DNA from 2 places in the Enterobacter sp. PL_is514 genome. Region 2 is predicted to be linked to the other one. Evidence: predicted binding sites of a transcription regulator. Region 2 holds the regulator's gene; the other holds the start of a gene.
What was found. Region 2 encodes Fur, which represses iron uptake genes when iron is present. Its sites were predicted from a motif close to ATAATAATGAGAACNACTATCAA; they were not measured.

Region 1 (7,692 bases), on a different contig from region 2:
TGCGAGGCGCGCGTTTGTGCCGCCCACATCACCTACCAAAGCATACTTTGTCATTCTTCTACTGCTCCGCTAAAGTCAGAATAAATCTTTGGGACACTGTAAATTCAAGGCGTGATAACAACAACGGCCGTAAGGTGAATGCCCATGGATTATCGATCTTCGTCACAGAATAACTTTACCGTTTCAGCACCTTTTGCACTATTGCCATAAAGCTTAATGTGCAAAGTAACGTAATACCGTTTTGTACAAGGAAATCATCATGCTCCACCCGCGAGCCAGAACCATGCTGTTGCTGGCTATTCCGGCGCTAATCATTGGCGTGGTTTCAAGCCTGGTGCTCATTGTCGTGATGAAAGTCGCGTCGGTGCTGCAAACACTATTATGGAACGCGCTTCCTGCAGGACTGGGGGTCACCGCGGATTCTCCTGCCTGGATCGTTGTGATGCTAACGTTGACCGGTATTGCGGTGGGCCTGGTGATCCGTTTCAGTCCTGGCCATGCTGGACCAGACCCGGCACAGGAACCGCTGATTGGTGCCCCGGTTTCCCCTTCGGCACTGCCGGGGCTGATTATCGCGTTGATTCTCGGTCTGGCCGGTGGCGTCAGCCTGGGACCAGAGCATCCGATTATGGCGGTCAACATTGGCCTGGCGGTTTTCCTCGGTTCACGCATTTTGCCCCGCGTCGGCGCGCTGGACTGGACCATTCTCGCCTCCGCAGGCACCATCGGAGCGCTTTTCGGTACACCCGTCGCTGCCGCACTGATCTTTTCGCAGACGCTCAGCAGCAATAACGACGTCCCCCTCTGGGATAAACTCTTTGCGCCGCTGATGGCCGCCGCCGCCGGGGCGTTGACCACCAGCCTGTTTTTCCATCCTCATTTTTCCCTCTCACTCCCCCACTACGGCCAGATGCAAATCGCCGATATTTTCAGCGGCGCCATCGTCGTTGCTATCGCCATCGCGCTGGGGATGGTGGCGGTATGGTGCCTTCCACGTCTGCACCGGCTAATGCATAGACTCAAACACCCGGTGTTAATTCTGGGGGCTGGCGGTTTGATCCTCGGTATTTTAGGGGCAATCGGTGGGCCGGTGACGCTGTTTAAAGGTCTGGACGAGATGCAGCAGCTGGCCTTCAGCCAGGTATTTAGCGTCTCCGACTATCTGCTGTTTGCCGTAATCAAGCTGGCAGCGCTGGTGGTGGCGGCCGCCTGCGGTTTCCGCGGTGGACGCATCTTCCCGGCGGTCTTTGTTGGCGTCGCGCTGGGGCTGATGCTGCACGAACATGTCGATGCGGTGCCGGCGGCGATTACCGTCTCATGCTCTATTCTGGGACTGGTTCTGGTGGTCACGCGCGACGCGTGGCTCAGCCTGTTCATGGCGGCGGTAGTCGTACCGGATTCGACGCTTTTCCCTCTGCTTTGTATCGTGATGTTGCCCGCCTGGCTCCTGCTGGCGGGCAAACCGATGATGATGGCCTGGCGAAACGACAAGTAGTCAGGCGTTATTGCGCGCTTCCAGCGCTTTGGTAAGCGCCCCCAGCAGCGGTGGGATATCTGCTTTCGGCAGCATCACCTCAATCAGCGAGAGCCGCTCGTGGTGCGCTACTTTTTCAAGGACGTCCGCCAGCTGCTCCGCTTCACTGACCCGCCAGCACTGGGCCTGAGGATCAAGGCTCAGTGCCTGCGGGATTTGCGTCCAGTTCCATAGCGCAATGTCGTTATACCGCTGCTCAGGCCCGTGGATCGCCCTTTCTACCGTGTACCCTTCGTTGTTCAGAACCAGAATGATGGGGTGCTGTTTATCCCGCAGCATCGAGCCTAGCTCCTGAATAGTGAGCTGCGCCGCGCCATCCCCCGTCAGCACAATCACGCGCCGGTTCGGGCAGGCCGTTTGCGCGCCAAATGCCGCCGCCAGCGTATAGCCGATCGATCCCCACAGCGGCTGGACGATAAAATTCACGTCAGCCGGCAGACGAAGGTCGATCGCGCCGAAGGCCGAGGTGCCCTGATCCGCAAGAATGATGTCCCCCGGGCGGATAAACGTCTGCAACGTTTGCCAGAAATTCGCCTGCGTCAGCGAGCCATCCGGCTGCGGGTAGGCCATCGAGCTTTGAGAGGCCGGTACCGGCGTATCGTGTACGTGCTGTTTACACAGCTCCACCAGCGTTTCGATTGCCTGGAGCATGGGGATGCCGGTAAACCAGATATCACCGACGCGTGAGGCATGAGGCTGAACTTCTATCGTCTGTGCCGGGGTAAGCTGATGCGTGAAACCGGCGGTCAGGGTGTCGGTAAAACGTGTGCCGATGCACAGCACGGTATCCGCCCCTTCAATCGCCTCTTTTACCGCGCCAGCGCTCGCCGAACCGCTGTACGTGCCGTAAAAACCGGCGTGACGCTCGTCGAATATCCCTTTGCCCATCAGCATGGTGGCGTGTGCCATCGGCACGTCTTTTACCCATTTCTGTAGCGCATGCTTCAGGCCATGGCGCAGGACAAGGAAATCGGCCAGCAGCGCAGTACGCTTGCTCCTGGCAAGCCTGTTTTCTGCGGCATCCCGGAACGCTTTCAGACAGGCGCTATCGGCATGCGCGTGCCGGAGAGTGAGAGCGTTTACAGGCGGTGTGGCGGCCTTTTTAGCCACGTCGGCGGGCAGCATCAGATAGCCGGGACGACGTTCCCGGAGCATGGTCGTTAATACCCGGTCGATTTCATAACAGGCGTTTTGTTCGGTCAGGATCGCCTGTGCAGCGGTGATCGGTTCGCTCATATGGTAAAAATGACGAAACTCACCGTCGCCCAGCGTATGGTGCAGCAGCTCACCTCTTTGCTGTGACGCCGTACCCGGCGCACCCACAATATGCAAGACCGGAACGTGCTCGGCGTAGCTGCCCGCAATGCCGTTCATGGCGCTTAACTCTCCTACGCCAAATGTCGTCAGCAGCGCGGCGAAGCCCTTACATCGGGCATATCCGTCCGCGGCATAAGAGGCGTTTAACTCGTTGGCACAGCCCACCCAACAGATATCCGGGCTGTCTATCACATGGTCGAGAAACTGCAGGTTATAGTCGCCCGGCACGCCAAACAGATGATCGGCTCCACAATCTGTAAGACGGTCCAGCAGGTAATCGGCGACGCAGTATGGGGTACGCATAAACAGGTATCCTTCTAATGTTTTGACCTCACCTTGAGTATTAAATAAGCGTGATGGCTGTCCAGAATTGGCGATAAGAAGACCATGGAAAGAATGCTTTACAAAAAAGGCTGCGCTATGCTGCTTTTTTTCACGTAAATGTAAACGCATACACTGATTTTTTACTTCAGCGCCAGAGGTTACGAAAATGGGTTATCAGCCGGATAAAAATCGTTACGGGACAATGGAGTATCGCCGCTGCGGGCAAAGCGGGCTCAAGTTGCCCGCCATCTCGCTTGGGCTGTGGCATAACTTTGGTGACACCACCCTTATCGAAAACAGCCGTCAACTTTTACAGCGTGCGTTCGATCTGGGCATTACGCATTTCGACCTTGCCAACAACTATGGCCCGCCGCCCGGATCCGCGGAACGTAATTTCGGCCGTATTTTGCAGGAGGATTTCCTGCCCTGGCGCGACGAGCTGATCGTCTCCACCAAAGCGGGTTATACCATGTGGGAGGGGCCTTACGGCGACTGGGGATCACGCAAATATCTGCTGGCAAGCCTCGATCAAAGCCTGAAGCGCATGGGGCTGGAGTATGTGGATATCTTCTATCATCACCGGCCAGATCCGGAAACGCCGCTGCAGGAAACCATGAAAGCGCTTGACCATGTGGTGCGCCAGGGAAAAGCTCTGTATGTCGGGTTATCCAACTACCCGGCTGTTCTGGCTCGCCAGGCGATTGATATCCTTAATGACCTCGGTACGCCCTGTCTGATCCACCAGCCGAAATACTCCCTCTTTGAACGTGCGCCGGAAGCGGGACTGCTGAACGTGCTGCAGGAAAAAGGGGTTGGCTGTATTCCCTTCTCGCCCCTGGCCGGCGGGCAACTGACCAACCGCTATCTGAACGGCATTCCGGCAGACTCACGCGCGGCAAGCGGCAGTCAGTTCCTTAACCCTGACCAGATAACCGAAGAGAAGCTGGAGAAGGTTAGAAAGCTGAACGCCATGGCGGAAGAGCGCGGCCAGAAGTTGTCCCAGATGGCGCTGGCCTGGGTATTGCGCCATGAGGAAGTAACCTCGGTGCTGATTGGGGCAAGTAAAGCGGCGCAGATTGATGACGCCGTGGGCATGCTGGCAAACCGCCATTTCTCTGAGGAAGAACTGTCCCGTATAGAAGGCATTCTGATCAGCTCAAAATAGAACCACTTTTAGCAAAAAGTGCTCTCCCTCAGGAATTCGGAGTTGAGGCGATGAAACGAGGCTTTACCAACTCGTAAAATTGCGTTAACAGGCCCCACAAAGGCCCCGATCGTGAAGGAGAAAGAGTATGTTCAGGTCACTGATTCTTGCAGCGGTATTACTGGCTTCAGCCCCGCTGATCGCCACTGCGGGCGAAATCACCCTGTTGCCATCAGTAAAATTACAAATTGGCGATCGTGATGACTACGGCAGATACTGGGACGGTGGCTACTGGCGCGACCGTGACTACTGGAACCGTCACTATGAGTGGCGCGGAGACCGCTGGTGGAAACATGATAACGGCAGACACCGCGGCTGGTATAAAGACAGCGCCTACGAGCGCGGCTACCGTGAAGGGTGGAACGATCGTGATGACCGTCGCGGCGGCTGGGGTCGCGGCAAAGGTCACGGACATGGCCACCACGGTCATGACGACTAATAGCAAAAAGGAGCCTCACGGCTCCTTTTTCTTTTAGAGTCCCAACGCTGTACCAATCAGCAGCCACAGGTTCAGCGCCACCACCACCACCACGATGGCCCACCCGGTCCGTTTCACCAGCGTTGAGTTGACCAGTTCGCCCATCAGGTTTTTGTCGCTGGTAAAGATCAGCAGCGGCACCAGCGCCAGTGCGATGCCAAAGCTTAGCAGCACCTGGCTCATGACCAGAATTCGCGTTGGGTCGAGCCCCATCAGAATCACCACAAATGACGGCAGCATGGTGACGGAGCGACGCACCCACAGCGGAATATGGAACCGGACAAACCCCTGCATCACCACCTGGCCTGCCAGCGTGCCCACCACCGTGGAAGAAAGACCGGCAGCCACCAGGCTAAGACCAAATATCGTGGCGGCAGCATGGCTCAGTAGCGGCTCCAGCGTGAGATACGCCTGGTCGAGATCGGCAATACCGGTGTGACCGTTAAAGTGGAAAGCGGCAGCTGCGGTAGCCATCATCGCCAGATTGACAAACCCGGCGATGGTCATGGCGATCGCCACGTCCCATTTGGTGGCGGAGTAACGCTCTTTGCGCGTCCCACCGTGGAGATGCTGCGTCAGCGAGGAGTGCAGGTAAATCACATGCGGCATGATGGTCGCCCCTAATACCCCGGCGGCCAGGAACACCGCTTCCGAGGTTGGCAGGCTTGGGATCGCCATACCTTTAGCGAGCTGCGCCAGATTCGGCTGTGAGAAAATCAGCTCGACGATATAGGCCGCCGCGACAAACAGCAGCAGACCGCCAATGACCTTCTCCAGCGGCTTTTGACCCCGACGCTGTAGCATCAGGATCAGGAACGTGGCAATCCCGGTGAGTACCGCCCCCTGCAACAGCGACACGCCCAGAATCAGCTTAAAGCCGATCGCTGCGCCGATAAACTCAGCGAGGTCAGTGGCCATAGCGATGATTTCCGCCTGGATCCAGTAGAGCCAGACGGCCGGACGCGGATAATGGTCGCGAATTTGCTCCGCCAGGTTTTTGCCCGTGGCAATCCCCAGCTTTGCAGAGAGCATCTGAATCAGCATCGCCATCAGGTTAGCCCAGACGACCACCCACAGCAGCTTATAGCCGAAGCTGGCCCCGGCCTGAATATTGGTCGCAAAGTTACCTGGATCGATATAGCCAATGGCAGCGATGAACGCAGGTCCCATTAATGCGAACCGCAACTTGCGCGCGGCTCTGCCACTGCTACCCTCTACGCGACTGTTTGTCATTTCTGCCTCTGAAATATAGCCTTTGCTATGTTTAATGCTATCAAAATGAGAATGATTATCAAGTTCATTTGTGAAGTTTACAGTGATTTCTCTGATAGCTTTGAACGATAGACGGGCGGGTAAGTGGGGCGATCTAACAGAAACTGAAATCGCGCGCGCTTTTGTGAAGACTAGCACACAAACTTAACTTTTCACTCATTTACCTAACATAACAAAAATGTATTGTGGATCACTATTTTTGAGACTCGTCACAGGATGTAACTATAGTGTGCCCTCGATCTCGTTTTCTTTTCGCTTGTTACATAGAATGTGCACGAAAATTAAACCTGCCTCATATTTGGAGCAAATATGGACCGCGTCCTTCATTTTGTCCTGGCACTTGTTGTCGTTACTGCACTTGCATTGCTGGTCAGCACAGACCGCAAAAAAATTCGTATCCGTTATGTTGTCCAGCTGCTGGTCATTGAAGTTTTACTTGCGTGGTTCTTCCTGAACTCCAACGTAGGCCTCGGCTTCGTAAAAGGCTTCTCCGAAATGTTCGAAAAACTGCTCGGATTCGCCAATGAAGGGACCAACTTTGTCTTCGGTAAAATGAACGACGAAGGTCTGGCGTTCTTCTTCCTGAAGGTTCTCTGCCCAATCGTCTTCATCTCCGCACTGATCGGTATTCTGCAGCACATCCGCGTTCTGCCGTTCATTATTCGTGGAATTGGCTTCCTGTTATCCAAAGTGAACGGCATGGGCAAGCTGGAATCCTTTAACGCCGTCAGTTCCCTGATCCTCGGTCAGTCTGAGAACTTCATCGCGTATAAAGATATTCTCGGCAAAATGTCCCGCAACCGCATGTACACCATGGCGGCAACCGCAATGTCTACCGTTTCCATGTCTATCGTGGGCGCGTATATGACCATGCTGGAGCCAAAGTATGTTGTTGCGGCGCTGGTTCTGAACATGTTTAGCACCTTTATCGTTCTGTCGCTGATCAACCCGTACCGCGTTGACGCCAGCGAAGAGAACATCCAGATGTCAAACCTGCACGAAGGCCAGAGCTTCTTCGAAATGCTGGGTGAGTACATTCTGGCCGGTTTCAAAGTGGCGATTATCGTTGCCGCCATGCTGATCGGCTTCATTGCGCTGATTTCTGGCCTGAACGCCCTGTTCGCCGCGGTGCTGGGTATCTCCTTCCAGGGCATTCTGGGTTACATCTTCTACCCAGTTGCATGGGTGATGGGTGTTCCGGCTCACGAAGCGCTGCAGGTGGGCAGTATCATGGCAACCAAGCTGGTTTCTAACGAATTCGTTGCGATGATGGATCTGCAGAAAATTGCCAGCACGCTTTCTCCGCGCGCGGAAGGCATTCTCTCCGTGTTCCTGGTCTCCTTCGCTAACTTCTCGTCCATCGGGATTATCGCGGGTGCGATTAAAGGTCTGAACGAAGAACAGGGTAACGTGGTTTCTCGCTTTGGCCTGAAGCTGGTTTACGGCTCTACGCTGGTGAGCGTCCTGTCTGCTTCCATCGCGGCGCTGGTACTCTAACGTTTTACCGTTAAACAAAAAACCGGGAGCTGGCTCCCGGTTTTTTTATGCCCGCAATTCATCCAA
Region 2 (7,692 bases):
AGCCCGGCAGGGGTGACGATACCGTGACGGTCATAATCCGGGTCGTTAGCAAACGCCAGATCGAATTTATCACGCAGCGCCAGCAGGCCCGCCATTGCGCACTCGGAAGAGCAGTCCATACGGATCGCGCCGTCTTTATCCAGGTGCATAAAACGGAAGGTCTGATCGACGTGATCGTTCACGATGGTCAGATCCAGCTTGTAGTGCTCGGCGATACGCTTCCAGTATTCGATACCAGAGCCGCCCAACGGATCCACGCCCAGCTTCAGGCCGGCTTTCTGAATGGCCGCCATATCGACGATATCCGCCAGCCCTTCCACGAACGGCTGAACCAGATCCTGCTCTTTTACGTGGCCGGACGCCATGGCCGCATCCAGAGAAATGCGCTTCACGCCTTTCAGGCCGTCAGCCAGCAAGGCGTTCGCACGATCTTCGACCACTTTGGTGACGTTGGTGTCCGCCGGGCCACCGTTAGGCGGGTTGTATTTGATGCCACCGTCTTCCGGCGGGTTGTGGGATGGCGTGATAACGATACCGTCAGCCAGCGCGCCACCTTTTTTGTTGTGTACCAGGATGGCGTTAGAGACCGCAGGCGTTGGGGTGAAGCCATTGTTCTCCTGAACAATGACATCGACGCCGTTTGCAGCCAGCACTTCCACAACAGAGATGAACGCCGGTTCAGACAGGGCATGGGTATCTTTCCCCACGTAGCACGGACCGGTAACGCCGTTTTTAGCGCGCTCTTCCGCAATGGCCTGAGCAATGGCCAGAATGTGCGGTTCGTTAAAGCTGTGGCGCGCCGCGCTGCCGCGGTGACCAGATGTACCAAACTTCACTGCGTGTTCTGCGTTGCCCACGACCGGCTTCAGCACGTAATACTGCGCGGTCAGCTGAGCGACGTTAATCAAATCGCTTTGTTGTGCAGGTTGGCCTGCACGGCTGTGATTTGCCATTACCGGGTCCTTCTGATGCAAGGGTTAAATTGTACCGCAAACCTTTTCAATCAATTCCGCCGGGAACTGCATGGACTGCATGATGTGTTCAATCATGCTGCACTTGCGGCCCGTATTGGTATTGGTTATCACCCAGTATGGGGTGCCAGGAACATGTTTGGGTTTGGTTTGATTGCCATTTTGCAGCAGCGTCTGCTCGTCGCCCGCGAAATAGACGCGAGTACGACCGTGCAGCGACTCGGTCGCTTCAGCAAACGCTTTGTTATCCAGTGAATAAAGTGTAGACAGCACCAGCATAAAGCGGTTAACCGCCTTTTTCTGTTCCGCGTATTCATCGGAGAGCAGCAGCTCGCGCATCGCGCGCACTTTATCTTTTGCCGGCGTCACGGCAGGTTTTGCTTGTGCAACAACGCTCGGCTGAGACACGACATCTTTGGTGACTGGGGTAGCAGGCTGTGAAGCGGCGGAAATTTTAAGCATGCGCCGTAAAATGTCGGACGCGCTCTCCCCGATATGCCGCGTCTGGCTGGCAATATACTGATAGAGTTCGTCATCAACTTCGATTGTTTTCATCTTAATCCAGTGCGATATCTTATCTGAATACAAGTCATTGGGATTATAAGGTCAAATCCCAACAGCGGATAGCGTCAAACCAGGTTGGCGGCAAAAGTCAGATTAAACTGGAACCTTGCAGCCGGGCGGCAGAATGGTCAACATGATACCCTAACCTGACATACGTAAAAAAAGAACTTTGCCATGAAATTGAATACCCGAGCGCAAACTGCACAATCGCCGAACAATAATTCTCCCATCGTACTGGTTCACGGGCTTTTTGGCAGCCTGGATAACCTGGGCGTGCTGGCACGCGATCTGGTTACCGACCACGATATTTTACAGGTCGATATGCGCAATCACGGTCTTTCCGGGCGTTCCGACGAGATGACCTACGCGGCGATGGCGCAGGATCTGCTGGATACGCTGGACGCACATAGCCTGCAGAAGGTAACGCTGATCGGGCATTCAATGGGTGGTAAAGCGGTGATGGCCCTGACGGCACTGGCCCCGGACCGTATTAGCGGCCTGGTGGTAATTGACGTCGCGCCCGTGGATTATGACGTCCGTCGTCACGACGAGATTTTTGCCGCCATTAATGCGGTCACAGAAGCGGGTGTCGCGACACGCCAACAGGCGGCTGCCGTCATGCGTGAGCATCTTGATGAAGAAGGCGTCGTGCAGTTCCTGCTGAAGTCGTTTGTTGACGGGCAATGGCGTTTTAACGTGCCGGTGCTCTGGGACCAGTACAACAACATCGTGGGCTGGAAAACCGTCCCCGCCTGGCCGCACCCTACCCTCTTTATTCGCGGCGGAAACTCACCTTACGTAACCGACGCGTACCGCGACACGCTGCTGGCCCAATTCCCGCAGGCTCGCGCCCACGTTATTGCCGGTGCCGGGCACTGGGTGCATGCGGAAAAACCTGACGCCGTGCTGCGCGCCATTCGCCGCTATCTTGCTGATACTGCAAATTGATTAAAAAGAGAGCGACTGGAAGGCTGCAGGCGTCCAGTCGTTGGCGTGCCGTTTTTGGTGATGTATGATGGCGCGCTTATCGCCCGGGCATTAGCAGGGCGGCGTGTTTCCCCCGAAGTCTCAGAATCATGGCCAAAGAACAAACGGACCGTACGACACTAGATCTGTTCGCGAATGAGCGTCGCCCGGGACGACCCAAGACGAATCCGCTTTCGCGCGATGAACAGCTGCGTATCAATAAACGCAACCAGCTTAAACGCGATAAAAATCGTGGGCTTAAGCGTGTCGAACTGAAGCTTAACGCCGACGCCGTCGATGCGCTGAACGAGCTGGCCGACGCGCGAAATATCAGCCGCAGTGAACTCATTGAAGAGATGTTGATCGCGCAGCTTGAAACGTTACGCGGCCAGGCATAAGTCTGAAAATCCCCTTTATCGCCCTTTTCATGTAGCACAGAGTGCAGTCCTGCGCGATAGCTGTTTCCGCAGGGTTGCCAGTTCTGCTATTATTGCCCTTATCCGTGGCCGAATTGCGCCACCATACTATTAAGTTTCAAGAGGTTATTTTACTCATGGCAATCATCGGCATTTTCTTTGGCAGTGATACCGGCAATACCGAAAATATCGCAAAAAACATTCAAAAACAGCTCGGTAAAGACGTTGCTGATGTGCATGACATCGCCAAGAGCAGCAAAGAAGATCTGGAAGGCTATGACATTTTGCTGCTGGGTATCCCAACCTGGTACTACGGTGAAGCCCAGTGCGACTGGGATGATTTCTTCCCGACGCTGGAAGAAGTCGACTTCAACGGTAAGCTGGTCGCCCTGTTTGGCTGTGGCGATCAGGAAGACTACGCCGAATACTTCTGTGACGCGCTGGGCACCATCCGCGACATCATTGAGCCGAATGGCGCGGTTATTGTAGGCCACTGGCCGACCGCCGGTTACCACTTCGAAGCGTCTAAAGGCCTGGCCGATGACGATCACTTCGTGGGTCTGGCCATCGACGAAGACCGTCAGCCAGAACTGACCGCCGAGCGTGTTGAGAAGTGGGTGAAGCAGATCCGTGAAGAACTGCACCTGGACGATATTCTGAACGCCTGATTATTTCGCGGCGCAACTGCGGTTGCGCCCATGCCCCAGGTCAAACCGATTAAATTAATCGCTACAATCTTTTAACTTTTTCGCCCAGACCTGTACAATGTCTCCCTGATAAATGTGGTTTTCCATTGAGCAAGTTTGTTGGTGATACCCCATTTTTATAAGCATATTTTGCCTGAGACTTGCAGTTTTCATTTAGCCATGGCAGTTCTATAATGAGACGCATTATCCCAGGTGCATTTTCTGTCACTTCCTACAGAAGTGAATCGTTTAGCAACAGGACAGATTCCGCATGACTGACAACAATACCGCATTAAAGAAGGCTGGCCTGAAAGTTACGCTTCCTCGGTTAAAAATCCTTGAAGTGCTTCAGGGTCCAGACAATCACCATGTCAGTGCGGAAGACCTTTATAAACGTCTTATCGACATGGGTGAAGAGATTGGGCTGGCTACCGTCTATCGCGTGCTGAACCAGTTTGATGACGCGGGCATTGTTACCCGTCATAATTTCGAAGGCGGTAAATCTGTTTTCGAACTGACCCAGCAGCAGCACCACGATCACCTGATCTGCCTCGATTGCGGCAAGGTCATTGAATTCAGCGATGATTCCATCGAATCACGCCAGCGTGAAATCGCCGCGCGTCATGGCATCCGCCTGACCAACCACAGCCTGTACCTTTACGGTCATTGCGCTGAAGGCGATTGCCGCGAAGACGACCACGCGCACGACGCGAAATAAACAAGTGTTCATACTCTGAGCCAGCCGTAAGGTTGGCTTTTTTTTGCCTAAAAAAATGCCCGGTAGCGCAGCGCCACCGGGCATGATAACAGCGAGTTACTTACTGTTATTGCTTCGAATTTCTTTCCAAATCTGGTCGCAACGCTTCGCCACTTCCTGATCGTTACCGGTTTTACGCGCCTGGATACAGGCCTGGTAATCCATTACGCGGACATTTTCCTGCGTCGCGAACTGCTCATGCGCTTTCTCTTTCTTCAGCACGTTTAGCACGCTCTGGCAGGCTTCAATTTTCTCCGGCGATCCTTCCGCAGTATTAATGCAGGCGCTATACGCCTCCTTCAGGCGGGAGTCCTCTTTTGGTGCCTGAGTCTGAGCACACGCCACCAGCCCTGATGCCAGCAACGCGACGACTACGATTTTTTTCATCATATACGGTCTCCATACCGGCGGGACTCAGCCCGCCGGTGCGTTTATCAGAAGATGGTGAATGGGGCGATAACCATGAATTTCACGTCACGTTCATCCTGGAAAATGTTGCCGTAACCGCCCGCATAGCTCGGGATATCGGAGTGATTGTCATACTGGGTGAAGTGCAGTTTGAACATCGTGCCTTTCGCGCGGCCATCCTGCAGGGTATAGATTGCATCCAGGCTGTAGGAAGACTCTTTCAGGCGATAGTTGGGATCGTAGTATGCGTCCGGTGTTGCCATATCGGCAGGTTTTGCGTCCCAGGCGTAAGCGTAAGAAGCGCCCACCGCCCAGCCAGGCAGGTTCCAGTTTTTCAGGTCGTACATTGCACCGAAGAAGACCGCTTTCTCGCCGTCGGCGTTGAAGTCTGAGCGGTTATCCCACCAGATATCAAGACGGCCGTTGGAGGAGGCGTAGGTCGGAGTCATACGCTGCAGGAAGTAGCCCTGCTGCCCTTCCGCCTTCACCCATGTGCCTTCCAGACGCAAATCAACCTGACCAACCTTGTAGCCGAAGGTGAGTGCCTGCAGCCACGCGGTGCCGTCATAAATGTCATTGACCCCACCGTTACTGACTTTATCGCGCGTACCGTAGAACTGGTAGCTAGTACTCAGCGGGCTACCCGCGACATCAAACTTATAGCTGGCCTTAGCAAAGTACTGATCGATATAGCCTTGTGCCTGACCAAATGCCGCTTCAAGCACCAGATCGTTTTTGAAGTCGTATTTCGCGCCCAGCGAGTGCAGGTAATCGACTTTGGTTTTTTTATCGTTCTGGTAGAACTTGTCCATCTCGATGTGCCAAGGCGCTTTGTACTCGTTGGTCCACATATAGGAGAAGCTCAACGCACCCGCATCACCGTAGTCAAAGTTAGCTCCCGCTTCCGCACCCTGATAGGTACCCGGCATAAAGCTCCAGTGCGGCGCTAACAGAGTCTGGCCAGTTGGCTGAATATAACCGCCGCGCGCCCATACCGGACCGTATTTAAATTTCGCCGCGGCTTTGTAAAGGCTTATACCGCTCTTATCCCCGGACCAGTCTTCATCATAGGCTTTGTTGCTGGAGGAGAAGGCGATTTCGTTCGGGTGGCCGCTGTCGCCGTTTTCCGCCATTTCAATCGCGGTAAACGCAGCAATATCCAGACCGAACATATCCGCGGCATAGCCTGACTGGAAGTCCAGGTTGGCGTTCCAGGTGGAGTGAGAAAGGTTGGTTTTGTATTTATCTTCAGTGACGTCTTTACGGTCACGCTCACGCTGCCAGTAATAAATACCGCCCGTGAGGGTAGAATCTTCGATGAAACCCGCTGCTTTTGCCTCTGGCGCAATCACAAGTCCCGACATTGCTGTCACACCGGCAATAGCCAGCGCCAGCGCACTACGTTTGCCACTGAACGTACGCATAGATTATTCCTCTTTGACGAATTAAAACGCCTGAAACGGCGTAAATAAAAAAGACCAAATGGTCAGGGGTAGTTTTAAATACCCTCGAATTAACTACCGTCTTTAGGTTATTTTTCGCGACGCGAATTATCAATGCTTTTTAGCGGACAAAAGTCAGGATTATGACGAAGTGCACATAATTGGTAGTGCTTTGTAACATTTACGGGAAGGCGAGGAATGACGGGGAATTATCAGGTATTTCAGTGGGTAGACGTGGTATCTCTTTCCTTTTATGTAACATTTTTGATTTTCGCAATGGCACAAACTTTTTTTTAAAAAATAAGTAGCACCTCATTGACCTGATATTTTCATGACGCCTCTTTAGGCCCTGGCTTAATACCCTGATCGTTATATAAAAAAACGCCGCACAGTGCGGCGTTTGTCTCTCATTGACCAGAGCAGCAATATTATTCGCCGATCTTCGTCCAGGTATCACGCAGACCTACAGTACGGTTAAATACTGGTTTTTCCGCGGTGCTGTAACGGCTGTCCAGGCAGAAGTAACCTTCACGTTCGAACTGGAACGCTTTGCCCGCTTCAGCAGCTTTCAGAGAAGGTTCCGCATAACCCTGCTTGATCACCAGCGATTCCGGGTTGATGGTCGCCAGGAAGTCTTCCGCCGCACCCGGGTTAGGCACGCTGAACAGACGATCGTACAGACGAATTTCTACCGGCAGCGCGTGGGATGCGCTCACCCAGTGGATAACGCCCTTCACTTTACGGCCGTCAGCAGGATCTTTGCTCAGCGTTTCAGCGTCATAAGAACAGAAGATGGTGGTGATATTCCCTTCCGCATCTTTTTCAACGCGCTCGGCTTTGATGACGTAAGCATTACGCAGACGCACTTCTTTACCCAGCACCAGACGCTTGTACTGCTTGTTGGCTTCTTCGCGGAAGTCAGCGCGGTCAATCCAGATCTCGCCGCTGAACGGCACGTCACGGCTTCCCATTTCCGGTTTGTTCGGATGGTTAGGCATGGAGACCAGCTCGCTTTCACCCTGCGGATAGTTTTCGATGACCAGTTTCACCGGGTCGATAACCGCCATCGCGCGCGGGGCGTTTTCGTTGAGATCTTCACGAATGCAGGATTCCAGGGAAGCCATCTCAATGGTGTTATCCTGCTTGGTCACGCCGATACGTTTGCAGAACTCACGAATAGACGCGGCAGTGTAACCACGACGACGCAAACCAGAAATGGTAGGCATACGCGGGTCATCCCAGCCCTCAACGTGCTTGTCGGTCACCAGCAGGTTCAGCTTACGCTTGGACATCACGGTGTATTCCAGATTCAGACGAGAGAACTCGTACTGGCGCGGGTGCACAGGAATGGTGATGTTATCCAGCACCCAGTCGTACAGACGACGGTTATCCTGGAACTCCAGCGTACACAGCGAGTGAGTGATGCCTTCCAGCGCATCGCTGATGCAGTGGGTAAAGTCGTACATCGGGTAGATGCACCAC

Region 1: a site for Fur is predicted at 6,130-6,152, ahead of AC0TNG_RS09945 (Nramp family divalent metal transporter). Genes of this name have one in related genera too.

What each region holds. Positions count from the first base shown of each region.
Region 1 covers NZ_JBVPGN010000030.1:141,184-148,875, forward strand. Annotated here, with positions in the region: gene glk (glucokinase) at 1-54, opposite strand, end outside; gene AC0TNG_RS09925 (ion channel protein) at 260-1,495, shown strand; gene ipdC (indolepyruvate decarboxylase) at 1,496-3,154, opposite strand; gene mgrA (L-glyceraldehyde 3-phosphate reductase) at 3,342-4,340, shown strand; gene AC0TNG_RS09940 (DUF2502 domain-containing protein) at 4,468-4,818, shown strand; gene AC0TNG_RS09945 (Nramp family divalent metal transporter) at 4,852-6,090, opposite strand; gene AC0TNG_RS09950 (NupC/NupG family nucleoside CNT transporter) at 6,439-7,626, shown strand; gene AC0TNG_RS09955 (sensor domain-containing phosphodiesterase) at 7,672-7,692, opposite strand, start outside.
Region 2 covers NZ_JBVPGN010000036.1:131,294-138,985, reverse strand. Annotated here, with positions in the region: gene pgm (phosphoglucomutase (alpha-D-glucose-1,6-bisphosphate-dependent)) at 1-953, opposite strand, end outside; gene seqA (replication initiation negative regulator SeqA) at 978-1,526, opposite strand; gene ybfF (esterase) at 1,710-2,483, shown strand; gene ybfE (LexA regulated protein) at 2,612-2,899, shown strand; gene fldA (flavodoxin FldA) at 3,055-3,585, shown strand; gene fur (ferric iron uptake transcriptional regulator) at 3,875-4,321, shown strand; gene chiQ (ChiQ/YbfN family lipoprotein) at 4,418-4,747, opposite strand; gene chiP (chitoporin ChiP) at 4,795-6,192, opposite strand; gene glnS (glutamine--tRNA ligase) at 6,639-7,692, opposite strand, start outside.